DNA from 4 places in the Paenibacillus sp. JT22N12 genome. Region 1 is predicted to be linked to each of the others. Evidence: a T-box and tRNA genes for the amino acid it is inferred to sense, from the RefSeq annotation. Region 1 holds a T-box; the other regions hold tRNA genes.
The links. The T-box of region 1 lies ahead of argS (arginine--tRNA ligase). A T-box ahead of a tRNA ligase gene usually reads a tRNA of that ligase, here a tRNA-Arg.
Positions count from the first base shown of each region.

Region 2: it encodes a tRNA-Arg, which carries the amino acid that the T-box ahead of argS (arginine--tRNA ligase) is inferred to sense. The anticodon was not compared.
Region 3: it encodes a tRNA-Arg, which carries the amino acid that the T-box ahead of argS (arginine--tRNA ligase) is inferred to sense. The anticodon was not compared.
Region 4: it encodes a tRNA-Arg, which carries the amino acid that the T-box ahead of argS (arginine--tRNA ligase) is inferred to sense. The anticodon was not compared.

Region 1 covers NZ_JBWDNU010000016.1:19,736-27,166, reverse strand. The annotation lists gene AC0YOA_RS33305 (hypothetical protein) at 1-3,297, shown strand, start outside; gene AC0YOA_RS33300 (S8 family serine peptidase) at 3,294-4,121, opposite strand; gene AC0YOA_RS33295 (ROK family protein) at 4,179-5,324, opposite strand; T-box leader at 5,479-5,743, shown strand; gene argS (arginine--tRNA ligase) at 5,810-7,431, shown strand, end outside.
Region 2 covers NZ_JBWDNU010000004.1:23,728-31,158, reverse strand. The annotation lists gene gpmI (2,3-bisphosphoglycerate-independent phosphoglycerate mutase) at 1-469, opposite strand, end outside; gene tpiA (triose-phosphate isomerase) at 471-1,223, opposite strand; gene AC0YOA_RS15840 (phosphoglycerate kinase) at 1,377-2,558, opposite strand; gene gap (type I glyceraldehyde-3-phosphate dehydrogenase) at 3,022-4,026, opposite strand; gene AC0YOA_RS15830 (sugar-binding transcriptional regulator) at 4,132-5,169, opposite strand; tRNA gene AC0YOA_RS15825 (tRNA-Arg) at 5,402-5,476, shown strand; gene clpP (ATP-dependent Clp endopeptidase proteolytic subunit ClpP) at 5,681-6,262, shown strand; gene sda (sporulation histidine kinase inhibitor Sda) at 6,527-6,823, shown strand; gene AC0YOA_RS15810 (SIMPL domain-containing protein) at 6,984-7,431, opposite strand, start outside.
Region 3 covers NZ_JBWDNU010000013.1:78,607-86,037, forward strand. The annotation lists gene AC0YOA_RS31150 (efflux RND transporter permease subunit) at 1-2,807, opposite strand, end outside; tRNA gene AC0YOA_RS31155 (tRNA-Arg) at 3,003-3,079, shown strand; gene AC0YOA_RS31160 (LytTR family transcriptional regulator DNA-binding domain-containing protein) at 3,304-3,747, opposite strand; gene AC0YOA_RS31165 (cyclic lactone autoinducer peptide) at 3,765-3,911, opposite strand; gene AC0YOA_RS31170 (accessory gene regulator ArgB-like protein) at 3,892-4,434, opposite strand; gene AC0YOA_RS31175 (hypothetical protein) at 4,415-5,059, opposite strand; gene AC0YOA_RS31180 (methyl-accepting chemotaxis protein) at 5,492-7,213, opposite strand; gene AC0YOA_RS31185 (pyridoxal phosphate-dependent decarboxylase family protein) at 7,206-7,431, opposite strand, start outside.
Region 4 covers NZ_JBWDNU010000016.1:132,523-139,953, forward strand. The annotation lists gene AC0YOA_RS33815 (PAS domain S-box protein) at 1-845, opposite strand, end outside; gene tadA (tRNA adenosine(34) deaminase TadA) at 1,130-1,606, shown strand; gene AC0YOA_RS33825 (Spo0E family sporulation regulatory protein-aspartic acid phosphatase) at 1,618-1,815, opposite strand; tRNA gene AC0YOA_RS33830 (tRNA-Arg) at 2,144-2,220, shown strand; gene AC0YOA_RS33835 (helix-turn-helix domain-containing protein) at 2,329-3,162, shown strand; gene AC0YOA_RS33840 (hypothetical protein) at 3,270-4,391, opposite strand; gene AC0YOA_RS33845 (small acid-soluble spore protein P) at 4,557-4,700, opposite strand; gene AC0YOA_RS33850 (hypothetical protein) at 4,728-4,904, opposite strand; gene AC0YOA_RS33855 (hypothetical protein) at 4,946-5,293, opposite strand; tRNA gene AC0YOA_RS33860 (tRNA-Ser) at 5,471-5,559, opposite strand; gene serS (serine--tRNA ligase) at 5,647-6,930, opposite strand; gene pdxT (pyridoxal 5'-phosphate synthase glutaminase subunit PdxT) at 7,007-7,431, opposite strand, start outside.

The DNA.
Region 1 (7,431 bases):
GGCTGGACCGATGACGACCGCATCACGATCGCCGTAGCGGTCGATGCCGGTCCCGGCCAGACGCACAGCCGCATATTCGCGGCATATAACTTATCCAGCGCAAGCAGCGACTGGGAGCAGATCGCCTGGTCGGACTGCGGGACAAGGGAAAATGTCCGCGTCGAAGGGATTCGGGTATTGGATGAAGGCGATAATTTGTGGACGGTCGTGCTGGCAGGCAGCAGGGGGCCAAGCGAGACCGTATATCTGCTGCGCAGTGACAGAGCCGCATCATTCGCAGGCGCGCTCGTCTTTAATCCCGCCGTTACGCTGGAAGAAGTTCTTGATTTTGAGGCTGGCGTTCATCCGACATACGGAGGAGGGCTGCATGTACTGGGCATAGGCAGCGGAGACCGCGTGCTGGCCTTCCGGCCGTTCCCCGAATACGACGGCGCGGGCAAGCCTGCAACCATACCTCCCGTCGTGGGTTTGCCCTGCCCGGCCGGAGCTAATGTCCTGGAGACGGGCATTATGACGGAGAACGGCACAAATTTATATATTGGCGGACAGGGCCTGCACCTGATCCCTGCTGCGGAGCTGGATAATGCCGAGGACGCCCGGGTCAGCCAGATTGCCGCTCCGGAGACGGCGGCGAATGTACAGGATGTGATCGTCGGCGAGGCAGCGGACGGGAGTGTCTCTCTATGGGCGCTGCTGCAAAATGGCGATTTGAATGTCGTCAAGCGTCCGAATGCGGACACGGATTGGGAACCGCCCTTACGGCTGCGGAGCGGAGTGCAGGAAATGGCGCCGGTCCCGGGAGACCGGCATACGACGGCATCGGTTCTGGCGGTATATACCGACGCCCATGGGGGATACATCTGGCAGGATAACAGAACCGGCGTCTGGCAGGAAAGCCCCCTGCATGTATCCGATCCGGACCAGGTGATGCAGGTAACGTGCTACGGGACCTCGCTTCGCGTCCTGGATGACGCAGGTGCGCCGAAGCGGTCGGTTAAAGTCTCGGTGACGGCATCCGTGCTGTCCAGTGTTTCGCTCAATGGAGACGCCGTGTTGCTCGGCCCTGGCGCGGCTGTCGATACGCTCACCGATTTGAACGGCGGCATCAGCCTGTTCAACCGGGTGAAGTCGCTGACTCCGGCCGTCTATCGTTTCTCCGTTGACGGTATCGACAGTCACATCGACGTCAATCCGGCTTCCGGGGTGTTCGACCGGTTCAAATCGCTGACGGCGGATGAGCTTCGCACCGCGACAGTGAAGACGCCAAGCGGCGACATGCCGCTGCTGCCGGACAACTTCCGGACCGGCCCGGACCAGGGGCAGGTGGATGCGGTAGCCGCCTCGCTCAATCAGGCGGCCGGACTCGCCCTCTCCTCGAACGGAGCCGCTCCGGATGTGCGGACAGCTCCGGCCGGCGCCCCATTCAGCTCTGTGCTGCGGGCAGATGCATTGCCCGAGGCGTACCGTTGGGGCATTCAATCGGATGCGCAGGGCGTGCGCGTTATTCACGACGACGCCATTTCGAAGCTGATCGGGGCCGCGGAAAGCGCGGAGCATTTCTTCGTTAATCTTGGCCATACGATTGCCGATTTCTTCGAGGGGATCGGGGAGAAAATGAAGGAGGGCTTGACCTTCGTGCTTCATAAAGCGGAAGGCGCGTTCCAATTCATATGCGCCATCGGCGACAAGATTAAGAAATTCGTGCTCACAACGCTCGAGGAAGCGGGTGCTTTCTTCAAATGGTTATGGGCGCAGGTAAAGACGGGTCTGGAGAAGCTGTGGGATTACTTGAAGTTTCTGCTCGAGTGGGAAGATATCGTGCTGGTCCGCAGAGCAATGGTGGAGGCAGCGGATGAAGCTTTGACATCCCTGAAACAATCCGTCGGCCGCATGAAGACGGCAGCGGCGGGCGGTTTCGACAAAGCCATTGCGCAAATCGGACAATGGCGGGCGGCGGGCGGCGCCGCTCCGGCGAAGCCGAGCCGACCCGGTCCGGGACAAAGCATTATCGACGATATCGGCAAAGCGGCCGCTCCGATTCAGAAGCTGCTGGACGAGGTGAGCGGCAACAGCGTGGTCGGATGGGTCACGCAGAAAATCGGAAAGCTCGCCGATGATATCGTCCATGTGGAAGGTCCGGACGTGACGGAAGAGGCGATAGCAGCGGCTGAGCAGTTCGTTGAGGGGCTCCTGGGCGATGAGATGAACGATCTGCTAACCATGTGGGATAAGCTGCAGACGGACATCGGCCGCCTGTTCGACGGCGCGATGCCGAAGCCGGGAGAGCTAAATTTCGGAACAGTTAAAGATGTGCTTGTTGCAGTGGGAACGTATGTGCTCGAGGGCGTACTGGCGGGCTTGCGCGATTTTGTTTTGCGGACCCTCGACTTGATGCAGAATCTGATCGGAGTCGCCCGCGACGCGCTGTTCGCGAAAGTGAGCTTTCCGTTTATCGAGAAGCTGGTGGAGTTCGTCGCGCCGGGCGCCCATATCGACACCTCGTTCCGGATGATTGACGGCGTGATGATGCTTTGCGCCATTCCGGCCACCATAGCCTACAAGCTCATGCTGGGAGAGGCGCCTTTCAAGAAAGGCGATATCATTCCGCTTTCTTTCGGGAATGTAACCGTTCAGTCCGGGGTTGACGGGCTGCGCAAATTTTCATGGGCGGGCGGACTTATAGGCTCATTCATGAGCATGATTCTTACGGGATATCAGTTATACGTGCAGGGCAATGTTGTTAGCGAAGGAGGCAGTTCGAAGCAGGCTGAAGATTGGCAGCTGTGGCTTGGCGCAGGATTGGGCGTGCTGGGTCTGGCAACGGAAGCGCTAGGCATGCATGTGAACAAAGGCGAGGAGGTTGAGGCCATGGAATGGACGATGCTGGCCATTACCGGCATCCTGTCGGTCAAGACGGTTGCGCTCCTCGTTGCGGGAAATCAGAAAGAGGCCCCTGATCGCAAAAAGCTGCAAAAAGTCGGCTCCGGCATCGAGGTTGTCGGCAAAGTCGTCCACTTCATAATGCGCACGGCCTTGTTCGGAAAGGTTATCGATGATGACAGCAAATCAAGCTCGCCTTCCGCAGGCGACGAGAAGTCGACGGAATCGCTGGCATGGATCCAAAGCTTGTTCGATCACCTGGGAGCGGCGCTCGTATCGTCCGCCAATCTGGACGACGACGAGGAAACGAAGGCGATCCTGCTCGCAGCGGGCGAGGGCGGTAAAGGCCTCTCATTCGTGCTTAATCTGATCCGCGTGCCGATTACAGCCCAGAAGCAGCAGCTCCTGACCAATTAATCCAGGAACAGCTCGCCCGGATCGATCACAGGCCAGAGAAGGCCGTTCTCGTCGGCGGCTTCCCGGCCGAAGCGGAGCAGCCGCCCGACCAGCGCATCGACCGAAGCATCCGGATCGGCTTGCCGCAGTGCGGCAAAGCATCCCGAGACAACCGCGGCAGCGCCGCTCGTCTCTCCCGGATCTCCGGGCCGGGTAAACAAGGTTGTGCTGCAGCCTGTATGAAGACTTTCATGAAGGCGCTGGCTCGTGTTTGCGAGCCGGACGCCTTCTTCCCCGTTCTCGAGAGCGCCTGCGCTGACAGTTTCACGGAGAATGGCAGGCCACGCCATGCCGTGAAGGCTGCGGCCGCGGTGCTCCGGGTACCAGTTGCCTGCGGCGGTAACCGTAGGGATGCCCTCTTCGCGCAAAGCGGCAACCTGCCGCTGCAGCATCGATTCGCGCAGCGGCTCATCCGAGGTGCGGTGAGTCGAATCGGCGAAGGCGGCGCAGACGACGCCGATGCCGAGCTCTTCCCTGTGCTCTATGATCCACGCCAGGGCCGATTCAATCATGGCCGTATCGCGTAATACGCCGCGCCGGTTCATCAATTTCACCGGCAGAAGCCGGGAGCCGGGGGCAATCCGGGCAATCGTCGCCGCTACGGCGGTGCCGTGTCCGGCATAATCGCGGGTGTCCCCGCTGCCGCCGTCGCCGCTGAGGTTGACTCCGGGCAGTATGGCGGTACCGTGCTGCAGCCGATCCGGGTCAATCCCGGAATCGATGACGGCTACGACGACTCCCGTAGTGGTGGAGAACGGACTTTCTGCAGCTCCGCTGGTCAACATGGCAAGGGACCTTCTTTCCAATTAAGAATAGTGAAGCACCTGAACAACTTGACCCGTTTACTCCTTCTCGAAATCCAGCACGACCGCATATGCGGCGCCAATGCTTGCAGAGAACTCATTACGGATGAACTGCAGGCTCGTCTTTGCGAGCGGAATTCGCAGCGCTCTTCGCTGCATGGTCTGCTGGACCGCCAGCTTGAAGGGGGCGAGTGTGGCAAGAGGAGTGTCGATGATGATGTTCTGCGGGTCCATCAGATTCACGATTTGGGCCAGCGCGAAGCCGATATGTTCACCGGATGAACGCAGCAGATTCAGGACGCATGCTTCATGCTGAAGTCTGGTCACCAGTGACAGCAGACTTTCTTCCGGATTCGCCGAGGGGCAGCTGGCGCGCAGCTGCTCTCTCACCGCAGGCATGCTGACGAGCGTCTCCAGGCATCCCCGCTGTCCGCAGGCACACAGGGGTCCGTCCATCTGCACGCACAGATGACCGATTTCACCTGCAGTGAAGCTTGCGCCATCATAGACGCGGCCGTCAATAATCTGGGCTCCTCCTACTCCTTCATTCACCCGCAGATAGAAGAGATTGCCGGAGCCACCCGGGGGCAAGGGGACAGCAGACGAAGCCGCCAGCGCAGACGCTCTGACATTGTTCATGACGATGGTTTTCACCGGGAGGCCCTCATCCAGCCGCTCCTTGAGACGGACTTCCCGCCAGTCCAGATGGGACGAGAAGTGCACAAGGCCCAAGTGGGGATCGACCAGCGCAGGTATCGCCGCACCGATGCCGAGCGTCTGGGGGTACTTGTCGAGAAGCCCGCCGCACAAGCTGATCAGCTGCCCGATAAAAGGGTCCGCCTGCATGGACGGGATTGTCCATTCGCCGCTCTCCAGAATGGCGGAGCGGTAGTCGGTGACGACAAATTGGCAGCTTGAATGGCCAATGGAAATTCCGATTGCGGTATGAAAAGCCGGAATCAGCTGCAGCTGGATTCTTGGCCGCCCTGCGCCGCTCTGCTCGTCCAGCCCTTTTTCCTCGACGATCCCCTGCTTGATGAAGCTGTCGATTATGAGCGAAATGGTGTTTTTACTTAAGCCGAGCAGCTTGGAAAGCTCCTGCCGGGAGTGATGTTCCCCGGTGCGAAGCAGCGCCAGGGTGCGTTTTTCATTGCGCTGCCGTAATAATGCGGTTCCTTTGCTCATTGATCCTGCCGTCCTCCAAATAAAATTGAAATCCCGTTGTTCAGTTCAGTTTAGTATATGCTGTTCATGAAGCCGGCAGCAAGTCGCATGAATGGGCCGTTATGCCTTCCCCTTGCAATTTCTCTTCGGATGCATATAATAAACAAATAACAGCTTACAAGCGATGAACGGGACAGTACTTTGCAAAGCGCTGCAAGCAGCGAGCCGGGGCGGTGAAAGCCGGTGCAGCGAGGCATGGGAAGCGGGCCCGGGAGTTGATTGTCCGAATGCGCCTGCCGCTGTAGGATAATCCGGTCACCCCGTTACCGTGTTCAAGCGGCCCCGCTAACGAGGAGAGGCAGCCGGCCAATCGGCCGGCCCCTTCTATTCAAGGCGGGAGCCAGAAGAGTGGTACCACGGACCAGACCTCCGTCTCTTTACAGAGACGGGGGTTTTTGTGTTTTTTCAACATAAGCATCCGTTAAAAATCGAAGGAGGAGAATAAGATGAATCTTTTGCTGAAATGGGCGGCAGAGCGCCTGCAGCCTCATACCGGGCTTTCGCAGGCGGAGATTGCCGCTGTGTTGGAGCTTCCCCCGAATCCGGCGCTTGGTGATGTGGCGTTCCCTTGCTACCTGCTGTCCCGCCAATGGAAGCGTCCGCCTGCAGCCGTCGCCGGGGAGCTTGCGCCGCTTGTCCAGGACCCGTCTGCCGGTGTGCGCGCAGAAGCCAAGGGTCCCTATTTGAATCTGTTTTTTGAACCTGCCCGCTTTGCTCCAAAGCTGTTTGAAACCATATTGGACGGGGATTTTGCCAAGTCTTCGGAAGGAGAGGGGCAGCGGGTCGTCATCGACCTGTCCTCGCCCAATATCGCCAAGCCGTTTGGAGTGGCGCATCTGCGCTCAACGATGATCGGCCATGCACTCGCCAATCTCTACCGTTTGTCGGGGTATAAGGTGATGACGGTCAACCATATCGGGGATTGGGGAACGCAGTTCGGCAAGCTGATGGAGGCTTACACGCGCTGGGGCGACGAAGCGGCGCTTCAACGGGAGCCGATCCGCGAGAGCCTGCGTCTCTATGTGCTTTTTCATGAGGAGGCCGGGAGGGATCATTCGCTTGAGGATGCGGCGCGTCTCTGGTTCTGGAAGCTTGAGAACGGAGATGCGGAAGCAAAGCGGTTGTGGACGTTTTTCATATCGTTCAGCATGAAGGAATTCGACCGGATGTATGCGCGTCTTGGGGTTGCCTTTGACCATACGCTGGGAGAGAGCTTCTATAATGATAAAATGGCGGCGGTTGTGAGTCAGCTCACTGAACAGGGGCTTCTTGAGGAGAGCGACGGCGCTCAGGTGGTGCGGCTGGATGAAGAGGGTATGCCGCCCTGCCTCATTTTGAAATCCGACGGTTCGACGATTTATCCGACGCGCGATTTGGCCACCGCGCTGTATCGGAAGCGTGAGATGGGAGCCGACCGCCTTCTTTATGTGGTTGGTGCAGAACAGAAGCTTCACTTCCAGCAGGTGTTTGCCGTTCTGCAGCGGATGGGAATGGACGGCGTGGATCGCTGCGAGCATGTCGCCTTCGGATTAATGAAGTTCGAAGGCCGCAAGATGTCCACACGCAAAGGGCAGGTGGTCTTTCTTGACACGGTGCTCGATGAAGCGGTCGCCAAAGCGGAAGCGCTCATCGCCGAGAAGAATCCGGAGCTTGCCGGCAGGCGGGAGATTGCCGAGGCTATCGGCATCGGCGCCATTATTTTCGGCGATTTGAAGCACGGCAGGCAGCTGGAAGTGAATTTCTCGCTGGACGAGGCGCTTCGCTTTGAGGGGGAGACCGGTCCTTATTTGCAATATACCGCGGCAAGGGCGTATAAGCTGCTGGACAAAGGCGGCTTGACCATCGATGAAGCGATGCAGGCAGTTAAGGACGGCACTCTGCAAAAAGAGGGAGGCTTCTTATCCCTTCCCGCCGCATGGACCTGTCTCAAAACCTTGACCGCCTATCCGGATGCCATCCGCGAGGCGGTCAAGGCGAATGAGCCTTCCATCTTGGCCAGATATTTGCTTGACGCTGCCAAGGACTTCAACCGATTCTATCATCAGGAACGGATTCTATCGGAAACGGT
Region 2 (7,431 bases), on a different contig from region 1:
CAACATCCCGGCCATCCAGGAACGCATGGATATACACCTCGAAGAATTCTTCCTTCTTAGCCAGATCAAGCAGCGCGAATAAGTGCTGGATATGGCTGTGTACGCCACCGTCGGAGAGAAGACCGAACAGATGAAGCTTCTTGCCATGCGCTTTGGCGTATCGAACCGCTCCGACCAGCGTTTCATTGTCGAAAAAATCGCCGTCGCGGATCGATTTGCTGATACGGGTCAGCTCCTGATACACAATCCGGCCAGAGCCGATGTTCAGGTGGCCGACCTCGGAATTGCCCATTTGACCTTCGGGCAGACCGACTGCTTCACCGCAGGCCGTCAGCGTTGTATGCGGAAAGCTTGACCAGTAACGGTCGTAATTCGGCTTATTCGCCTGTGCGACGGCATTGCCCGTCACATCATTGCGAAGGCCGAAGCCGTCCAGAATAATAAGAGCGACCGGTTTTGGAGCAGCCATCTTACTTCGCCCCTTCCACGAGTTGAATGTAAGAAGCGGCCTCCAAGCTTGCACCGCCTACCAGCGCGCCGTCTATGTTCGGTTCAGCCATATACTCGCTGATATTGTTTGGTTTTACACTGCCGCCATACTGGATGCGGACAGCATCCGCGACGGAAGCATCATACAATCCGGCAACCACGCCGCGGATGAAGGCAATGACGTCTTCGGCGTCTGCGGAAGTGGAGGATTTGCCTGTTCCGATAGCCCAGATCGGCTCATAGGCAATGACGACTTCAGCCGCTTGCTCTGCCGAAAGGCCCTGGAAAGCTGCAACGGTCTGCAGATTGCAAACATCCTTGGTTTGACCCGCTTCGCGCTCTTCCAGCTTCTCGCCTACACAGACAATCGGAGTGAGGCTGTGCTTGAATGCGGCATGAACCTTCTTGTTCACGATCTCGTCCGTCTCCAGGAAATAAGCACGGCGCTCGGAGTGGCCGATAATGACGTATTGCACGCCAAGATCCTTAAGCATCACACCGCTGATTTCACCCGTGAACGCGCCGCTGTCTTCAAAATGAAGATTTTGGGCGCCAATTGCAATCGTTGTCCCTTTCGCTGCTTCCACAAGTGCAGGAAGCGCCAGGTAAGGCGCGCAGATAACAGCTTCGACGCCGTCAATCTCGGCTTTGCCCTTCACATCGGCGAAGAAGGATTCCGCTTCGGAAATCGTTTTGAACATTTTCCAGTTGCCCGCAATAATCGGTTTACGCATACGTCAGCTCCTCAGGCTTTGCGAAGCAAAGCTGCTTCGAAAGCGTTACTTAGGTCTTTGCGAAGCAAAGCTTGCTCCGCAAAGCGTTACATTCCGGCTCTGCGGAAGTCATGCTTGCTCCGCAAAGCATATTAACCAAAGAACCTGCCAGACCTACTTATCGTTCAATGCAACAACGCCCGGGAGCGCTTTGCCTTCCATGAATTCAAGCGAAGCTCCGCCGCCGGTGGAGATGAAGTTCATTTTGTCGGCGAGGCCGAATTTCTCTGCTGCAGCTGCGGAATCGCCGCCGCCAATGACTGTATAAGCAGACGTTTCCGCGCAAGCGCGGGCAACGGCTTGGGTACCGTGGGAGAAAGGCTCGATTTCAAATACGCCCATCGGTCCGTTCCATACGACCAGCTTTGAGTTTTTTATGACATCCGCGTAGATTTCGCGGGTTTTCGGTCCGATATCAATGCCTTCCCAATCTGCCGGAATGCCATCAATATCCACGATATTGGTATTTGCGCTTGCGCTGAAATCGTCAGAGATCACGATGTCCACCGGCAGCAGGAACTGCTTGCCGAGCTTCTTCGCTTTCTCGACAAACTCCTTCGTAAGCTCAAGCTTGGAGTCATCGCACAGCGATTGACCAATCTCATGGCCCTGCGCCTTGAAGAATGTATAGGACAAGCCGCCGCCGATAATGATATTATCTGCGATTTCGATCATTTTGTTGATAACGTCGATTTTGTCCTTAACCTTCGAGCCGCCGACAATTGCCGTGAACGGACGCTCAGGGTTCAGCAATGCCTTGCCGAGCACATCAAGCTCTCTTTCCATCAGCAGACCGGATACGGCCGGCAGGAAATGAGCAATGCCTTCGGTCGATGCATGGGCGCGGTGAGCGGCGCCGAATGCGTCGTTGACGAACAGGTCAGCCAATTCGGCAAGAGCTTTCGCAAGAGCCGGATCATTCTTCTCTTCACCTGCTTCGAAGCGGACATTCTCAAGCAGCAGCACATCGCCGGCCTGCAGCCCGCTGATTTGAGCCTTCACGGCATCGCCGACAACCTCATCGGCTTTAAGTACCTTCTTGCCAAGCAGCTCGGAGAGACGAGCAGCCGCAGGCGTCAAACGCAGATCTTCCACAACTTGTCCTTGCGGACGGCCCAAATGGCTGGCCAGAATGATTTTTGCGCCATTTTCAATCAGATAGTTGATTGTCGGCAGCGTTTCGCGAATGCGCTTGTCGTCCGTGATTACACCGTTTTCCAGGGGCACATTGAAATCCACGCGCACAAACACGCGCTTGCCGGCTACCTCAACATCACGTACACTTTTTTTGTTCATCCTGTAACCCTCCTAAGTAACCTTTAAATCTTCCCCGTCTTCAAGGCTCAGAGAACATGATAAAGGTTCTTAAATCTATGCAAAGCTCTCCAAATCCCTATCCATCCCGCAAAAAATGCCTCACTTACACAGTAGCGCAGGTTATCTATCTCTATTATTCCCCCAAAATGGGGGAGCAAGAACATCTATCTCAAATATGTGCTATTTCCTTACATGTCACCCTGCGGCCCTACGCTAATAACGCAGCTCTATCTCTCGGTTTAGTCCAGTCGCGCAGAAGCGCCGCAGTCGAGCTGGGTCCTGAAGCAACCCGTCAGTGGTTGCTTGCGTGGACGTAAAGCGGGCCCTACCGTAAACCGCCGCGAAGGAGCTGCCACAGGCAACTCCTTCGCGAATATGGGGTGTCCAGAGGGGAACCCTTGGGGTCCCCCTTTCCAAGGGGGATTTAGGGGGATGCCCTGTATTACAACCCTTTGGACGCAATATAAGCAGCGAGGTCGACTACACGGTTCGAGTAGCCCCACTCGTTATCGTACCAGGAAATGATTTTGACCATGTTGCCTTCAACAACCATCGTTGACAATGCATCGATTGTGGAAGAAGCAGGGTCGCCGTTGTAGTCGCTCGATACAAGCGGCTCTTCGGAATAGTTAAGGATGCCTTTCAGCTGTCCTTCGGAAGCTTCTTTAAGAGCACTGTTTACTTCTTCAACAGTGACATTGCTTTTTACTTCAACAACCAGATCGGTAAGGGAAACGTTTGGCGTTGGAACGCGCATAGACATACCGTTCAGTTTGCCTTTCAGTTCAGGCAGAACCAGGGAGATTGCTTTTGCAGCGCCGGTGGATGAAGGAATGATGTTCTCAGCGGCTGCGCGGGCGCGACGCAGGTCTTTATGCGGCACATCCAGAACGGATTGGTCGTTGGTGTAGGAGTGAACGGTCGTCATCATACCTTTGACGATTCCGAATTTTTCGTGGATAACCTTGGCGAAAGGTGCCAGGCAGTTCGTTGTACAAGAAGCGTTGGAGATAACAGTGTGTGCGGAAGGATCGTATTTATCTTCGTTAACACCCATAACGATCGTGATATCTTCGTTCGTAGCAGGTGCCGAGATGATAACTTTTTTCGCTCCGCCTTTAAGGTGAAGCTCGGCTTTTTCCTTAGCTGTGAAGATACCTGTGGATTCTACAACGATTTCAGCGCCTACAGAAGCCCACGGCAGGTTCTCGGGGTTGCGCTCTGCAAATACTTTGATTTCGCGTCCGTTAACGATCAGGGCGCCTTCTTTTGCTTCAACTTTTGCGTCAAGCGTTCCATGAGTCGTGTCATATTTAAGCAGATGAGCCAGTGTATTCGTGTCTGTCAAATCGTTCACAGCCACCACTTGAATTTCCGGGTTGTTCAGAGCAGCACGGAAAACGTTACGACCAATACGACCAAATCCGTTAATACCTACATTTACCATTGTTGTTTCCTCCTAGGTTTGATTTTAATTTATATCTTAAGACGTCTGCTTCAGCAGCCGGTCAGCCGCCTGCAACCGTCAAGATCTCGCTTATATGTGTTTGCCTTACTGCTGTTCTTCATCAAGCATTGCTACAATAACCAGGGCTGCAGCTTCATCCGTCACGAGAATATCATCATGTCCGAATCGCATCACAGCGGCGATTGCCTCGCCCTTGCTGCTTCCGCCTGCAATGGCTATTACCACTTCCGTCTCCATAATATCCTCCAGGCGCAGTCCCGCCGTCGGCATCTTATGAACAACCGCCCCATCACGGTCAAAATAATACCCAAAGGATTCGGCAAGCGCGCCTTCAGCAGTCATGGCTGCAATAACTTCCTCATTAACCCGTCTTCGCCGTGCCATGACCATAGCGTCTCCGATGCCGTGGATGACAATGCGCGCGCTGCGGATCACATCGACAATCTCGCGAATATTTGGTTCCTGCATGAGTGTCAGATAGGCTTCCTCACCCAAATGATCGGGTACATGCAGCAGCCTGTACTGGGCTCCTGTACGCTTGGCCATTGTGGAAGCAATCGTGTTCGCCTGATAATCCAGACTCTCGCCCAATCCTCCGCGCGCCGGTACGAACCAGTTTCCCTTCAAAGGTGTCTGAGTGGTTAATTGATTGGCCACCGAAGCGAGCGTCGAACCGCCGGTTACAGCGACGACATCGTCCTTGTTCATCATCTTGCGGAGTGCGGCGCATCCGGCCTTCCCAAGCTCGCGCTTGGTATGCACAGAGGAATCCGAGTCACCCGGGACAATCCACACATGCTTGAGTCCAAAATACTTGCGAAGCCGCTGCTCCAGCTCCGTGAGGCCGAACATCTCCTTATAGAAGGGCTCCATATCCTCCAGAAGCCGTCTTCCGGAATCGCTGATGCGCATACCTGCCGTTTCGACGTGAAGCAGGCCCTGCTCCTTCAGAAAGTCCGTCTCGGCCCTCAGCACACGTTCCGACAAATCAAGCGATGCTGCAAGCGTCCGCCGGCCAATCATGTCGGATAACATCACCTGCCTGAGAATGAGATATCTTTTTTTCATGACGGCAAGCAGATCCGGCAGCAGCTGCTGCTGAATTTCGATGAGAGATTGCATCTTTCAACATCAACTCCAGTTGCGCCGAATTCGGTATCCGGTTCTCGTGGACATTTTTCGTCCCGCATGATCATTTTAAGTCCCACCGTTATTGTACTCCAAAATATCATGAGGGGCAAGTCAGGTTTAACGGAAGAAACCGCTTTCCGTCACGATTTACACAAATTTATCTTTGCATAAGCCCTTGCTTTTCTTCCAGCAATCACATATACTTATTTTCGCTATCACATTTGCGCCCGTGGTCCAATGGATATGACGTAGGCCTCCGGAGCCTGAGATCGAGGTTCGATTCCTCGCGGGCGCGCCATATAAAACACATCTGCCGGCATCTGCCGGTTTTTTAATACCACTAATTTGACCATCTTTGACTTTTAAAAAACAATGGTTTATGATGTGGATATACAGCTGATCTAACAAGCCGATGTTTTGGATACGGGCCGTGTGCCCGCGAAAAAGCTTATACAGCAGAAGAGCAGCGCATAACACTTATTAGGAGGGAATTACTTTGGAAATGAACTTTGTACCTATGGTTATTGAGCAGAGCAACCGCGGCGAGCGCGCTTACGATATATACTCCCGCTTGCTGAAAGACCGCATTATTTTCCTTGGCACTCCTGTGAATGACATTGTCGCTAATTCCATCATCGCACAGCTGCTGTTCCTGGCTGCGGATGATCCTGAGAAGGATATCTCGCTTTACATCAACAGTCCTGGCGGCTCGGTCTCTGCAGGTCTGGCTATCTTTGATACCATGCAGTTCATCAAACCAAGCGTATCCACCATATGTGTCGGTATGGCTGCTTCCATGGGCGCTTTCCTGCTTGCTGCCGGCGAAAAAGGCAAAAGACATGCGCTGCCCAACAGCGAAGTCATGATTCACCAGCCGCTGGGCGGAGCGCAAGGACAAGCGAGTGATATCGAGATCCGCGCCAAGCATATCTTGAAAACGCGCGATACCTTGAACAAAATCCTGGCCGAGCGTACAGGTCAGCCGCTTGAGAAAATCGAGCGCGACACCGATCGCGATTATTTCATGTCTGCTGCCGATGCACAGGCTTACGGTCTGGTCGATAAAGTTATTGAGAAGCTGTAAGGTTTCCTAAATCCGATACCGCCATTCCGGTTTTTCCCTTATATAACGAAAGAGAAGAGTGCCGATCCAGAAAATGGACCTGCACTCTTTCTTTATCCTTAGACATAGCTCCTTTATCACAGAATTTGACTAATGTCAAGAAAAATTCGGCGCGTTGAATTGGTAACGACTCCATTAATTTTTCATGTTAATATGTACTAAATGATTCCAGATTCACCGACACTTAGGCTGTTATTGAAATCTAACAAACGGAGTTGCACACGCATGAAACTATCAAATCCTTTCGCAAGCGTGCGAAATTTCATCCGTCCCAGTGAACCTGGTTACATTTACAACCATTTCACGCCAGCATTTGATCGTTCCTTTGATCAATCTGTTACCCTACATGAAAATCGCAAATCTTATTTGCCGATGCAGGATAAATCCCTTCTTTTACGACCGCTCAGCGACGTGCATTTGATCGAAGTCTATCAAGAAGCCAAAGCGATGCGGCTCTCGGAAGAGTTTATTTCTTTAATCGAGCAAGCCATCGAGCAGCGTGGTTTATCCGAGTCTGATTAGGCTCGCTCGTCCTGCCTGACTAACGCTCTCAACCCAGCGTCGTGCCACTATCCCTTAGGATGGCGGCACGACGCTTTCTATCTGTTCCACAAAGAAAAAGCGGAGCCGCTTGGAAATCCAAGCACTCCGCTTCTTTTTATCTCTGCCCATGGTGCGATTGTTATTCCATTTCGTAAGAGACCTGTACATTAGCAGACAGCGTAATTTCGCCGGTCTGTATCGATGTGGAAGCACTATCCGCCGCAGCCTGAGGAACAGCGGACATCAAGCCTTTGTTGTACACGGGAATGCTGCCTGAGCTGGATTGTGATATATTAACAGCCGCCTTCAATTGTTTGCCTGCTGCTTTGGCTAATGTCTCGGCTTTGGCCTTTGCGTTGGCCATCGCCTTCTCCAATGCCTGAAGCTCGTATTGATCCTGCTTCTCCGTATCAAATTGTACGCCATCCATCCGGTTCGCGCCTGCAGCCGAAAGGTTGTCCAGCAGTTGACCGATATTGATCAAGTCTCTTGTAGTGATTTGGATGCTGTGGGTAGCCACATAACCGGTCACTTTGTTCGTGCCGTCTTTTTCGTTATACGTATACTGCGGCTGGACATTAAAGTTC
Region 3 (7,431 bases), on a different contig from region 1:
GCTCCGATAATGGTAAACGGCAGGGAGAACAATATAGCAAACGGCGTCAGAGCTCCGCCAAAGGTGATAACCAGCAGCAGGTAAACGATCGCAATGGCCGCAGCCATGGCCAGACCGAGCTGGGTAAAGGTTTCGTTGATCTGCTCGGCGACGCCGCCAAAGTCGACTGTCACATTCGCAGGCAGTTCTATTTTGTCGATTTCAGCCTTCAGGTCTGTGCTGGCCTTATTCACATCTTTGGACACAATGTTCGCCGATACGCCCACATAAAGCTTGCCGTCTTTGCGGGATACCGTGTCGGCCGATGTACCTTCTTCCACTTTGATGACATCTTTGAGCGGTACGGTCACGCCAAGCGGCGAAGTGATCGTCTCGTTCTCAATGTCGGAAATGGAACCGTACTGCTTCGTATCCACCTGCACATACACATTGTAATCCTTGTCGTCTACAGTCACCTGCGTCAACACCGGACGTTCGCGCACCGGACTGAGCTTCATGACGATCTGGCCGGCTGTCAGGCCAAGCTTGCTCAGCTTTTGCTGATCGGCGACAAGCGTATACTGCTGATATTGCTGGGAGAGAGAGTTGTCAACTTTCTCAAAGGAGCTGTCCTTCTTCATCAGATCCTCGATTTGCGTAACGACCGGTTTAATAGCATCAAAACTGTCACCATATACAGACAAGCTCAACTGACTGCCGCCAAGGCCGCCGCCTCCGAGATTCATCTGTCCCCAATTGCCTGACGGTTCCACCGTTTTGAGGGCTTCGACCAGCTTATCTTTTTCAGCGTTGAAGTCCTTCACATCACTCTCATACTGTACATAGAACAATGCGCTTTTGCCTGATGATGCGCCGAACGGGCTCTGTCCGCCGACCGAATACTGCAGATTAGTTACACCTGCGCGTTCCATGATCAGCTTCTCTGCATCAAGCGAGGTCTGCTCAACGTCGGCCAGGGTTTTTCCCGGTCCTGGCGAATATGTCACCATGGCATATTTCTCCGGCTCTTCCGGAAGGAAGCTAACTCCGATCTTCGGAACCAGGAAGAAGCTTGCGGCCAGTATGACAATAGCGCCAACGAAGGTAATCAGCTTATGATTAAGCGCCCATCCCAGAATTTTACGATACCGGACGGCGATAACGCCGGGACGTTCCTCATGCTTCTGACTTTCCTTCAGACCTTTGCGGAACATCAAATGGGTCATCATCGGCACGACTGTGATAGCTACGAGCAGTGAAGCAAGCAGCGCAAACACCATTGTCAGCGCAAACGGCATAAAGATTTGACCAATGGGTCCTGTAACGGTTCCAAGCGGAAGGAATACGGCAATCGTGACCAAAGTCGACGAGAGAATCGGCATAAACATCTCTCTGGTCGCCTCGGTGATCAGCGCCTTGCCTCTGAGCTTCTCGGAACGCAGAGACATCCGCCTGTAATTGTTCTCAATGACGACAATCGAGTCATCGACGACCCTACCGATCGCGACCGTCATCGCGCCAAGCGTCATAATGTTAAGGGTGATATCCATCTGCTGGAGAAGCAAGAGAGCGATAACCAGTGACAGCGGTATGGAAATAATGGATATAATCGTCGTTCTGAAATTGCGCAGGAACAAAAGAATGACAATAACTGCAAACAGTGCGCCGAACAGCGCCTTGTCGATCATTGTGCTGACTGATTCCTCAATCGGCTTGCCCTGATCCAGCATCACAAGGGATTTAATTTCCGCATGCTCTTTCTGGAATTGAGCCGTCTCGTCCTTCACCGCATTGACAACGTCAACGGTATTGGCATCTGAGGATTTTGTAATATTGATGCCGATAGAAGGCTCCCCGTTCGTCCGGGAGATGGACTCCGGCATGGAGACCAATTCGATATTGGCAATTTCCGACAATTTAACAGTCGGGATTTCTGTTGGCGCTTGTGCACCTTGGGGAGCCTGATTCACAGCGCCTTGCCCTGTTCCGGCATTGCCGGCTGCTGCCCCTCCTCCGGGAGCCCCTGCTGCCTGTCCTGCGCCTCCAGCAGCACCTTGCTGCGGTGTTCCGCCTGCACCGGATGGAATTGCGGGGATCTCAATATTTTTCAACTGATCAAAGGTAGTAACATTGCCGTCAACGACGATGGCTTTCTCGGTCTTGTCCATTTCAAACAGGCCAAGAGGCGCTTTGACGGCCGAGGCTTGTACTATTCCTTTAACCGTATCTTCACTGAGGCCAAGCTCGGCCATCTTATCTTTATTAAAGGTTAACTGAACTTCCTTCACCTGCTGGCCGGAGATCGCTACCGCGCCCATTCCGTCAATACCTTCAAGCGATGGCTTCAAATCTTCCTCGACCAGCTTCGTGACCTCTTCAAGCGTCATTCCGCTGCCGCTGGAGATACTCAGAGACATAATCGGAAAATCATTAAGGCTGATTTTGGATATCTGCGTATCCTGTGCGCCGCTTGGCAGTTCAAAACCATCGGTGACAGCTTTCAGCTCACTCTCCGCTTCCTTCATATCCTTGCCGTAATCATACTCCACAACGATGGAAGAAACGTTCTCTGATGAAGTTGAGGTGAATGCGGTGACGCCATTCATGTTCTTGAGCCGCTGCTCGAGCGGGATGGTCAGCTTGTCCGCCACCTCTTCCGGAGCTGCGCCCGGGAACACAGTATTGACCACCAGTATGGGAACACTAATGTTCGGAATGGTCTCCTGCTTCATGCTCAGACCCGCATACAATCCGCCAACTGTGACAATAATCGTCATGATCCAGATGGCGAATTTGTTGTTTATTGAAAATCGGATAATTCCTTTCATCCTTCCACTCCTCATCTCTTTATATAACTTCATTGACCAATCGTTCAAATATAATTCCATACTATTTGAACAAAGTTCAAAAGTCAATTAAACGGTGTTCAAATGAAGCCTGGTTGAACGGTCAGTCACAATAAAAACATATTTAAAATTCCTCTTGCGCTTTTCAAAAAATGCATGCTATAATATCACTTACGTGTCCCAGTAGCTCAGCTGGATAGAGCAACGCCCTTCTAAGGCGTGGGTCGGGGGTTCGAATCCCTCCTGGGACGCCACTCGCGTTTACATACAATCATTTTAATAAATTGAAAAAAACCTCGAATCCCAGCTGTATCAAGGGATTTGAGGTTTTTTTGTTTCACTATTTAGCTATTCAGATTACGTCTTTTAAAACGATGATTAACTTTTCGGTCCAAAACCTGAACTGAAATGTGTTAAGCCGTACCGGATTCTTGAAGCATCCTGTCTAAAACAAATTAAAGATCAAAGAGGCTGTTTCTCATGACCGGGAAACAGCCTCTTTGATCTTTGTGGAAATCATTCGGGAATCATCACTGGCTTTTGTTTCTACGAAAGGTTGATTGATCTGTTTGAGTTTCTTCTCGACAGCTTTGTATTTCTCCCAAGCCAACGTACAGCTCTTGGAGTCCTTGCCTAATTCATATTCGAAATATGCCCGCTTGTACTGATCATCCAGCCTCTTGATATTCCTGATGTGAATGGAAAAGTTCCGGTCCACCGGAAAGAAGTCGTACCCGCTGTCCTGCAAGGCCTTTGTCCATGTTTTTAAAGTGCCCCATATATAAAATTCTTCATTTGTTGTGTGAATCTTGATTTGCGGCGTACTGCCCCCGATGTACTCAAGGAACACCACAGCTTTAATCTCTACGCTGCACAGCCCGCCGCTGCCATCGTTATTTCGTATAACTGATAATAAATCCATTTCAAACATCTCCCAGGCTATTTCTGCTTTTTAAGAAGACTTGCCGGCGTTTTTGGCTGATGTACCCAAATGATGCTGGCAGTAGAAACAATCAGTACCGCAGCGGAGGCCAAAGCAGTACAAACAAAATAGAACACTTTGTTTTTAAGCGACTTCATTTTCATATTTAGTGTCACCTCCTCTCCATTTGATCAAGAGAATGCATTGAATGAGGAACGAAATAGCAACAATTGAGGATTGGAAATAAAAATTCGAACAAACAATAAGAACGGAAATCCACCTTAATAGTGGAAAATACTTTGAAGGAATCCTGGTTTGCTGCTCGATTCTGGATGGTGCGTAGAGGATGGCGAGAAGTATGCATACGATAGTCAGACAGTACACGGTCAAGCTGGAAATTGAGGAGAAACCGACAATATTGGCCGCTATGGAAGTCGATACCAGGCATGTCCAGCTATGTTTAAGATGAATGCCTCCGGAAACCGCTCTTAGAACAGCGAAGGCCAGCATGGCGTATATCGTTTCCTGCGTTTTCCCTGTCATTAAGCTCAAGATCAATGCAGCAATTAAGGTTCCGAAAGTATTAAAAAGCGCCTCTATGGAAAATTGCAATTCTTCGACAGAGCTTGGATGGTCAGGGGCTCTCCGCTTTAAACCGGCAGCCAATCTAAAGGCCAATGTTTGCATCTTCTGTCTCCTTCTTCAGTGCAAAATAGAGCAGAAAAGCCAGTCCGATAAAATAGATTATTGTGGCTATGTATAGATCACCAATAAACAGCACAGCTCCGAATGCCAGAGCGATTAATATCATTATAATCATTACCAGCAAAGTTACCAACTTATAAATTGGTTTTTCGAATTCAAATGAGAACCCTATTCCTCTTTTATATAAAAAACCGCTAATCAGATACCCGATAAGACCCGTCAATGTCTGCAGCAGATACCCTTTCCAGGCATGAGAATTAATTTCCTGAACGGATAGGTACCCTAAGGATAACTGCATTATCAAGCCTGTCTGCAGCAATGCAAAAAAACATAAGCCTGTCAAAGATACAATTAAAGCCCAGAATGCAGGAATTTTAACTACAGCCATCATAAAAAGAACCAGCAGCACCAAAATGGCAACCGGAGCGTAATCCGCGAGCGCTACTTCTTTTCGCAAGTAAAAACTCACAAGGTTAATGACGATCATCATGATAAGCGAAGGCCAAAGATATTGAGTGAATTTAAGTCTGTAAAGGGTGAATGAAATAGAAAACAATGCAATGCTTTCAATGATGGAAAATAACATGAACAACAAAAAAACACTCATTTGATCAACCGTCCCTCAGTTTACTGAACCCCGCTGTGCGATAAACTCAATCGCCCTATCCTTTAGCCATATTGGCCTGCCACCATCTAACAGTGCATCCGGTTTAAGAAAATCACCCCTATACTCCGGATTGAGCGCCCGTTTGCCGGCAAGCGATATATTTTGTTGGGATGTCCCCAGATGCTTGGAGAGCCAAGCGGCTGTAACGTATTCCAGTAGTTCCATTCGCTCTCCTTTCCCGTATCCGCCTTATTACCTCATTATACCCAAGCGGTTGATATGTACAAGCGAACAAAACTATTTTCCAGACGTTTCTTGTTTGTATGGCACCTGGGCCCGGGTGTTATACAAGAACGGGAACCTGCTCCTAAAAAATAGGAAAAGGTTCCCTGCTTGGGGCGATACCCAATATGCAGTACATTCATAAAAAGCTTACTGCACTTTTACTTTGAAACGGCTTGCCGATTTCAGAAGCTCTGCCGCCAGATCCGAGCACCTGCCGATGGATTCGGTCAATTCCTGCATCGTAGCGCTTTGCTGCTCGGCAGCCGCTGCGACCTCTTCGGAGCTTGCTGCCTGCTCCTGTGTAATACCGGAAATTTGCTGCATGGCCGAGGTGATCTGCCCGAACGACCGCTCCACATTGACAACAGCCTCCTGCAGCTGCTCGGTGCACGTGGAAAACTGGCCCACTCCCTTAAAAATACCTTCGAAATTGGCATGCGTCTCGCTAATCCAGGCATGTCCCTGCGTGACGGCTTCATTGCCATCAACAATACGGTTGATAACCAGCCGGCTGTTTTCCTGTGTGACCGAAACCAGCTCGGATATAGACAAAGCGGACTGTGAAGACTGCTCGGAGAGCTTCCGCACTTCCCCGGCAACTACAGCAAAGCCTTTGCCCTGCTCACCGACACGGGCCGCTTCAATCGATGCGTTAAGCGCCAGCAAATTCGTTTGGCTGGCAATATTGGAAATAATGGTTACAATATCTCCGATAGCCCGCGAATTATGGCCCAGAAGCTCAGCGGCCTCGAGGGAGTGCCGCATCGCCTCCTGTATGACCTCCATTTGATGCAGCGTCTTCTCTACCAATTCCCGCCCGCCTTCGGATTGCTCTCTGACCAGAACCGCAATTGACTGCATCTCCTCCACATCCTGAGTAACCTCCGAGAGCTCCCCGTCAATTTCAGATACAGCTTCCGAACTGTTCGTGAGCCCTTCGACGATCCCATTGATGCCCTCGCTCATTTTGTTCATGGATACCGCTACCTGCAGCGCGCTCTGGCTTGTCTCTCCCGATGCCTGATGCAAATTGCGTGTCGTACCCGAGATCTCGTCCGATGATGATAGAATCTGGCGGATCAGCTCCTGCAGGTTCTGGCTCATCTGTCCGAACGACTGGGACAGCTTGCCCATCTCATCCTCACGCTTCAGTATAATCTGCTCGCTCAAGTCTCCGGCCGCCACCTTCTCCGTGGCCGACATCAGCCTGCGTATCGGCTTGGTGAAGATCCGGCTGATCGCCAGCGATACGATGGAGCCAATTAATAAAACGATGATTGTTATGATGACGGTGGACCAAAATATGGTCGATGACATTTTGGGTATAACAGAAGCATCCAGGTCGATACCGAGCAGGGTGCTCGTGTTTCCATCCGTGTAGGGAACGAAGATGGATTTATGAATACCGAATTCATCCTTGTAGATTTCGCTGACAATTGTCTTGTTGTCGGTCAGAGCCTTGTTCATATCAGCCGTAAAAGGATAGTCGGTCCCGTAATCGTCCGGCACATCGGCTAACACGACGATATGGTCCTTTCCGCCGCTTTTGGAGAGCACATACACATTCTCCAGACCATTCTTAACTTTAACCTGTTCCAGATTTTCTTTCAGGGCGCCATAAAGCGGATCGCCTGCATCCTTTACTTCGGCCTCGTAACCGGGAATGCCGGCTACCAGATCCGAGACAACCCCGATATCCGTATTCAGCCTCAGATCGAACTGCTGCAGCAGCTTATCGACCAGATTCGTATTGACGTAATATGTTGTGCCTGCAAATGCGGCGCATGTAAATAATTGCAGTAGCAGGATGCTGATGATGACTTTGAGCGACAGTCGTTCCCGCACGGGACGCAATAAGGAATTAAACAACTTCGACGGACCTCCCTGATTGATACGGAGAATGGTACTGCTCATAAATTTCGTCTACTCTCTCCTTTAAGTAGCCGACAATTGCCGGGACATGCTCAAGCTGTGTATAAGGCGAGATCACAAACAGCTTGCTGGCGTATAAGGGGACTTCCACACCTTCCTGGGATAAAACCAGCAGATGCTTCTTGGTGTCTCCAAAAAACATTTCATCGCGCCGC
Region 4 (7,431 bases), 110 kb from region 1:
TTCTGGCCCCGGGATGCCGCAAGAATATTTCTCTCATCCATTTGGGGCTGCCTGTAATGATAGCTGCCGAATGAAACCGGATGTTCCGCCATCTGCTGCGCGCTGGTCATTTTTGGGATTTCACCGACGGGCTCTTTGCCAAATAATAACGGATTGAAGCCGCTGATCTCCAGAATAATCAGATTATTAGTCATGGTTTGGGATAATACGGAAGTGGGACTGTTAATTTCCCCATAACCCTCCGTTTGATTATTTTGAATATAGCTGCCAATGATAGATTCCTGATCGTTCAGCATATAGAATCCCCACTTGCCGGGATAGGCCATAGTCGTTGAAGCTGTATTTATTTCGATGGGTCCGGACCAGAAATAATAACCCAGTCTCTGCAGCGCTTCACTTGAATGATTGGTAAGTCCCTGCTTTAGCAGCTGCTCAGGCTTCCCCAGGCTTTTCATATTAAGTCCGCTTAACTGCGAATCGGAAGATTGCTTGATGATATATTCTCCATCTATGGGTACAATGAGCGAGAGCTGGGTCACACCCAGCTGACTGGCCAGCTGTCCCAGCTGTTCACTGGTAACGGGATTTGCGCTGTCTTGCAGCCGCTTGGCTGTTTCCGCTGAAGCCATCTTCAGTTTTTCGTCGAATACCGATTGCAATAATTCATACTCTCTGGTGTGCTGGGCTACGGAGGCGGCGATTTGCTCGCTGATATGGGTCATATTTGATTCAACCTCAGCCTTCATGTTGACTCTGGTCGAATATTCGTTCAAAATCACATTAACAATCAGCAGCAAAAATACGATGAACGAAATCATGAACGATAGCTTCGTTTTTACCGACAACTAACGACACACCCTTTTGCACGCTTGTGGACATCTACTTGGATCATAACATATTTGTCATAAAATGAAAGTAACTGCAGCCATGATTACAGACTAAAAATGGGTCAAAAAAGTGACTATTCACATAGTTATCCACAATTTTATCCCCAAATCCACAAATTAATTTCGGTAATGTGTATAAATCTGTGCATAACGGATCGGTTATACACAATTCTATACACATGCTGTTAACAACGAATATCTGTTCGTGGCACAATATGTCGAGTAGATGGAGGAGACGTTCTATGGATAACTTTTATTTTCAGGACAAAGACCGGCAATGGATGCAGGAAGCAATTGAAGAAGCATTGAAAGCCGAACGGCTCGGGGAGGTTCCCATCGGGGCGGTAATCGTACATGGCGATGAAGTCATCGGTAGAGGACATAATTTACGTGAGACCTCTATGGACCCCACCGCGCATGCCGAAATCATTGCCATACGTGAGGCCAGCCGCAAGCTTGGCGCCTGGCGTCTGCTGGATTGCACCCTGTATGTCACCCTGGAGCCTTGTCCGATGTGTGCGGGAGCCCTTATCCAAAGTCGTGTAAAAAAAGTCGTGTACGGCACAGCAGACCCTAAAGCGGGTTGTGCGGGTACATTAATGAATTTATTGCAGGAACCGCGGTTCAATCATGAGACCCAGCTTGTCAGCGGACTATTGCAGGAAGAATGCTCAGCTTTGCTCACGCAATTTTTTCGTCGATTAAGAGGGCGGTTGTAGATGATGATTTGCTATGATAAAGGAGTAGGATGCCTCTGCCGGTTTAACTCTCTTTTCTGGATATATTGTAGGGTGACAATAAGCTGATCGGCTGCTTCACTGATAGCAAGAACTTCTGGGTCGGTTAAACTTCCGCGCGTCTCCGCAGCCTCCAATAGTCTGATGCGAAGAACGTGCAACTCGTCGAGCAGCTTTTTTTTGTCGTTCATGACTCCTTGCTAATCGCTCCTATCACCTCTTGGGTTACAAACAGTAACAAGTTAATTATACCCCTATCGATTACAGGATTTTGTAAAAACATGTCGAGGATTCGACAGTATTTTAGGGAATATTTCGACACAAAACAACAGGAACCCGCTTCTTTCGATAAAAATCGTTTGATTGTCAGGATTATTTGTGGAGGATCAAGAAATTTTAGTATCTTGTTCTTACTCCAACGTTTACCGCTGTTTAACTGTTTCCCCGCGTTTGCTTCTCACTGTTCCTCGTTAAGGCTTGCACGGCCTAAAGGAAACGTGATATTATAAATGTTGCCGCGCGCCCGTAGCTCAGCAGGATAGAGCGACAGTTTCCTAAACTGCAGGTCGTACGTTCGAATCGTATCGGGCGCGCCATTTTACCAGAAGCCTCTTGCCTTGCCTCGATCTCTGCCATCGAAGCAGGGCAATTATTTTTTCAGGATATGTCTAAATATATGCCCAAAAAGGGAGAGTACAACCTTTATGCCGGATGAAAACAGCCGCTTGTGGGAAGAACTTCTGGCTTCTGCCCGCTTCCGGGTATGGACCGCAGAATATACCAAAGTACAGCGTTCCTGGCAGGAATTCGATCATGTTCCCACCTTTAACCGTTTTTATTTGATCCAGGAGGGTGTAGGTCTCATTCGTATCAAGGACGAGGAGTATTATCCCGTCAAGGGACAGGTGGTACTGATGCCTGCAGGCGTACGCCAAAGCTATTCCACCATCAGCGATGAAACCTACGGAAAGTACTGGTGTCATTTCACCGCTACTTTGGGAGATTTGAGATTGTTCGATATTATGGAAACTCCATATATTCTCACTGTCGACGACGAAGAGCGCTGGAAGCATTGGATCTTTCTTTTCGCCTCGCTGAAGCAATATATCCAGCGTGATACGATCGCCGCGAGCTTTCGTGTCAATTCGCTGATTATGGAGATCATGGCTTGCTTCATCGAGCAAATCGGGGAAATCAAGCTCAATCGGAGCTCTGCTGTCGTTGATAAAATCCATACCGCGATCTCTTACATGGAGCAGCGGTTTGAAGAACAGCTGACAATCGACGAATTGGCCAAGCTGGTTCATTACCATCCCAATTATTTCATCCAGGTATTTAAACAGTTCACCGGGAGTTCTCCCATTCAATATCTCAACGCCATGCGTGTCGACAAAGCCAAACAATGGCTGTCTACTACGGACATGCCTGTCTCCGAAGTGGCAGAGCGTGTAGGGATGACCTTATTTTATTTCTCCCGCCTGTTTAAGGAGCATAGCGGCTTCACACCCTCCGGCTACCGCCAAATCAGCAAACAATAAGCAGGGTACGGTTTCATAACTCGTCTAAATAATCAAAAAGTGCGCTCTTGAGCTCGGGCTCGAAGAACGCACTTTTAAATTATTGCATGGCAATGCGCAAAATCAACTCAAAGTCCCTTCGTGGAATCCGGCAGCTCTTCTATGCCAGACATATCGCCCAATCCTTGCGGGACCAGCAGTTCCTGAAGCTGTTCCACAGGAATCGCATCTGTCGGGATTCCGTACTCGAATGTCACGTCCTTGTTGATATCCGCATACGTCATAAACATATGAGCCGCGAGCTTGGTTGTATCGGTCTCATCAATAAAGTCCATATTCATCGTCATATCCTGATACGTCAGATAATTGTCTTTGATACCGCTTGTCAACGTGAATTCATTGACCTTAAGGGATTTCTTGACCTCAGCGATCGCATCCTTCACTTCGCCTTCTTCCTTGCCTTCCAATTCCGCTTTGGCCCGCTCCAGATCTTCCTTGCTGGTCTGGAGTGTTTTCATATACGCTTCATTGTTAAGAATAAGATCGATGATCTGGGGTGCAACTTTTTCAATTACAGTGGTGATCGCTGTCTCAAAGTTTTGCGGATTAATCGAAAAGCGGACAAATTGGTCAGCTTTATAGTCCTCCGGTAGCCACTTGATATCTCCGGCTTTGGGCTCGCTGAAATAGGTCTTTTCATCAAAATTATCAAGGGTTGTTTTCATCATGTCTTGACTCATTTTTTGTATGGTTGCCGCATCCGGCATGGCAGCTCCGCCCTGCTCTTCAGCGAGCTTCTTCACATCAATCTCGACAAATTTCCCGGCGATCGTTTCGGGAATGGGGAAGCCCGGGATAGTTGGCACTTTAACCCATACCTTTTCATCCGTCACGATAATCGGAATTTTCAGATTGAATTTCATATCTTCACTGCCAAGCGCCATATCCAGTGTGAACTCGGCGTGCTGCGGGTCCGTCTGAATGACACCATTCATATTAATCGTAGCGCCTTTAAGAAAATTAACGACTCCTGATGCCACGGCAGCATTTGTACTGTCCATTGCGGCACTGTCCGGCAGCGTAACGTTGTCAATGCCAAAGGTTCCTTTGAAGCTCATGGATTTGGCTTCCTGCATGTTGGTCAATGCCGATGTAACAGCTTCTTTAGGCGGCTTCCCCTTGCTGCAGCCTGCCACGACAACCATCATGACAGCCAGTAAAACAATGAATCCGGTTTTGATTCTCTTCATCTCGGATTTCCCCTCCATTTTCTAACGCAACTCTCATTCTAAACCATAATTGCCAGTTCGAAAAGACTATTGTCTGTTTTCAGGCATATAAAAAAAGCCCCTGCTTCCCGGTTAATTAACCGGAAAAAAAGGGCTATAATCATTATTTACCAAATCTTTAGCTTATCAGCCTTGAGGATTGTGATGACGGGTATGATTGAGCTGCTTCACCTTCTTGGAGCCCGACAATGGCTCTTGTTGATTGCGAGTTTTTGGCTTCTCCTGATGGTCATAAGGATTAGGGACCGGAGTACTGTCTGGCTTGCTCATCGCTTTGCCCTCCTTTCTTGCTGGTTTCTAGCTGCGCGGATGCTTCAAATCGGTCGGCTCATCATGATTGAGCGCATCCTGATGGCGGCGATCGTTCTTGTCCTGCTGAAGCTGCTGGGCATGATGGCTGTTAACGGGATTGATATCAAGCGCCTCTACAACATTGCTCAAGTTTTTATCGGCGCTGCCTTTATTTTTAGTCATAGCGGTGTAGCCTCCCCTTCAGTAGCTGTCCAATCGTCTATCTATACATTCGTCAGTACGTGAAGCGCCTGGGCGCATTCATGAATATGACGGGTGTAATCTTCTATAAGCTGCTGGATGATCGGCGTTCTCTCGTCAACCGAGCGGCCGTCTTTTTCCACATCAATCAACGTGACCTTGATTTCACGGCTGTCCACATAGGTCGCTTTAAAGTCAAAGCTGTACATTTGATGGCCTGCGGTATCCAACGTAATACGCAGTGTCTGTGCATCAGCCTCATCTGCCAAAACAGACACGCGATCCGCCTCATTCACATATTCCGGAAGCGTGCGCTGCCAGGCATCAACCAACTGCTGCTGATCCATCTGAAGCTCATCTTGTTTACTCATCCCTTACCACCTCCATGCGGATAATATGCCGACATGGGGCGGTTTTTATGCAGTCCCTCCAGTGTAGAAGCGGACACAAAGAAAAAATCGGAACCCGTTATCTTCTTATGAAATTTGGCATATCAGAGAAATCAAAAAACGCCCGGGCAAAATGCCCGGACGTTGGTTTCTTATAGTTGGCGGAGAGGGTGGGATTCGAACCCACGTGGACTTGCGCCCTAACGGTTTTCAAGACCGCCCCGTTATGACCGCTTCGGTACCTCTCCAGATAAGATGTGGCTTTTGGCCACAAGATATATTGTACCACAGGCCAAAATGGATATGCAACACCAATTTTGACCTGTGGCAACAGATCAGGTACGTACGCCGATTACCTCTAATCCCCCCATATAAGGACGAAGGATTTGTGGAATGATAATCGAGCCGTCAGCCTGCTGATAATTCTCCAGAATCGCGGCGACCGTTCGGCCGATAGCAAGTCCGGAGCCGTTAAGGGTATGCACAAATTCCGGCTTGCTCTTGGAATCGCGGCGAAAACGGATGTTGGCTCTGCGGGCCTGGAAGTCCTCGAAGTTGGAGCAGGAGGAAATTTCCCGGTATGTACCGCCGCTTGGCAGCCAGACCTCGATATCATAGGTCTTGGCCGATGAGAAGCCCATATCGCCCGTACAGAGCGTCAGGACTCGATAGGGCAGTTCTAACAGCTGAAGCACAGTCTCCGCGTTTAGAGTCAGCGATTCGAGCTCCGCATGCGACTCCTCCGGCTTGCACAGCTTTACCAGCTCCACCTTATTGAATTGATGTTGGCGGATAAGTCCGCGGGTATCGCGGCCGGCAGCGCCGGCTTCCGAACGAAAGCATGCGCTGTAGGCGACAAAATTTTTGGGCAGATCATCAGCTGACAAGATTTCGTCGCGGTGAATATTGGTTACCGGTACCTCCGCCGTCGGAATCAAATAATACTCGGTATTTGCAAGCTTAAAGAGATCCTCTTCAAACTTTGGCAGCTGACCGGTCCCAACCAGACTATCCCGATTTACGATGTAAGGTGGAAGCAACTCTTCATAACCATGCTTGTCACTGTGCAAATCCATCATAAAGTTGATAAGCGCACGCTCCAGACGGGCACCCAGTCCGCGGTAAAACACGAACCGCGAGCCTGTTACCTTGCCGGCGGCCTCAAAGTCAAGAATACCGAGCTCCTGAGCAAGCTCCCAATGGGCTTTTGGCTCAAACTGCAGCTCCGTCACTTCACCGACACGGCGAATCTCCACATTATCTGCCTCAGAAGAACCAACAGGCACGCTTTCATGCGGAATATTCGGGATAGCCAGCGTCAGCTCGGCAATTTCCGCTTCGACTACACGCACTTCCTCATCGAGCACTTTAATCCGGTCCCCGACCTCGCGCATTTCCACAATAAGGGCTTCTGCGTCGCCGCCGCTTTTCTTCAGCTTGGCCACTTCCTGAGAGACGGTGTTGCGGCGGCTTTTCAACTGCTCGCTTTCCTGCAGCAGATCGCGCCACTTGGTGTCCAGAATCGGGAATTCACTGATGAGCTCGGCAGATTTCCCGCGTTTTTTGAGTGCCAGTTCAACTTTACCAAAATCATTTCTTAGCAATTTAACATCCAACACGAAAAGGTAACCCCTCTCTAATTAAACACTCGTATCTATTGGCAAAGAGACTGCGAATTCGCAGTCTCCGGCTCTTCTAACGCGCGGACTCGGCAGCCGCTTCCTTAACCATGTCCAAAAAATACGCGTGCAGACGATAATCATCCGTAAGTTCCGGGTGGTAGGAAGATACTAGCAGATGCCCTTGTCTTGCGGTTACGATCTCGTCGTTATAAGTGGACAGCACTTCAACACCCTCGCCCACTTCCTTAATAAGCGGCGCACGGATGAAGACGGCCCTTACCGGCTCATCGATTCCGATAACGGCTAGATCCGTCTCGAAGCTTTCCCGCTGCCGTCCGAAGGCATTGCGCGCCACCGTCATATTCATCAGCTGCAAATGCGCTTCTTCTTGACCCTCTATCTGGTCGGCCAGCACAATAAGCCCTGCGCATGTACCGAAAATCGGTTTGCCGGCATCTGAGAAGCTGCGAATAGCATCCATAAAATCATACTTGCGCA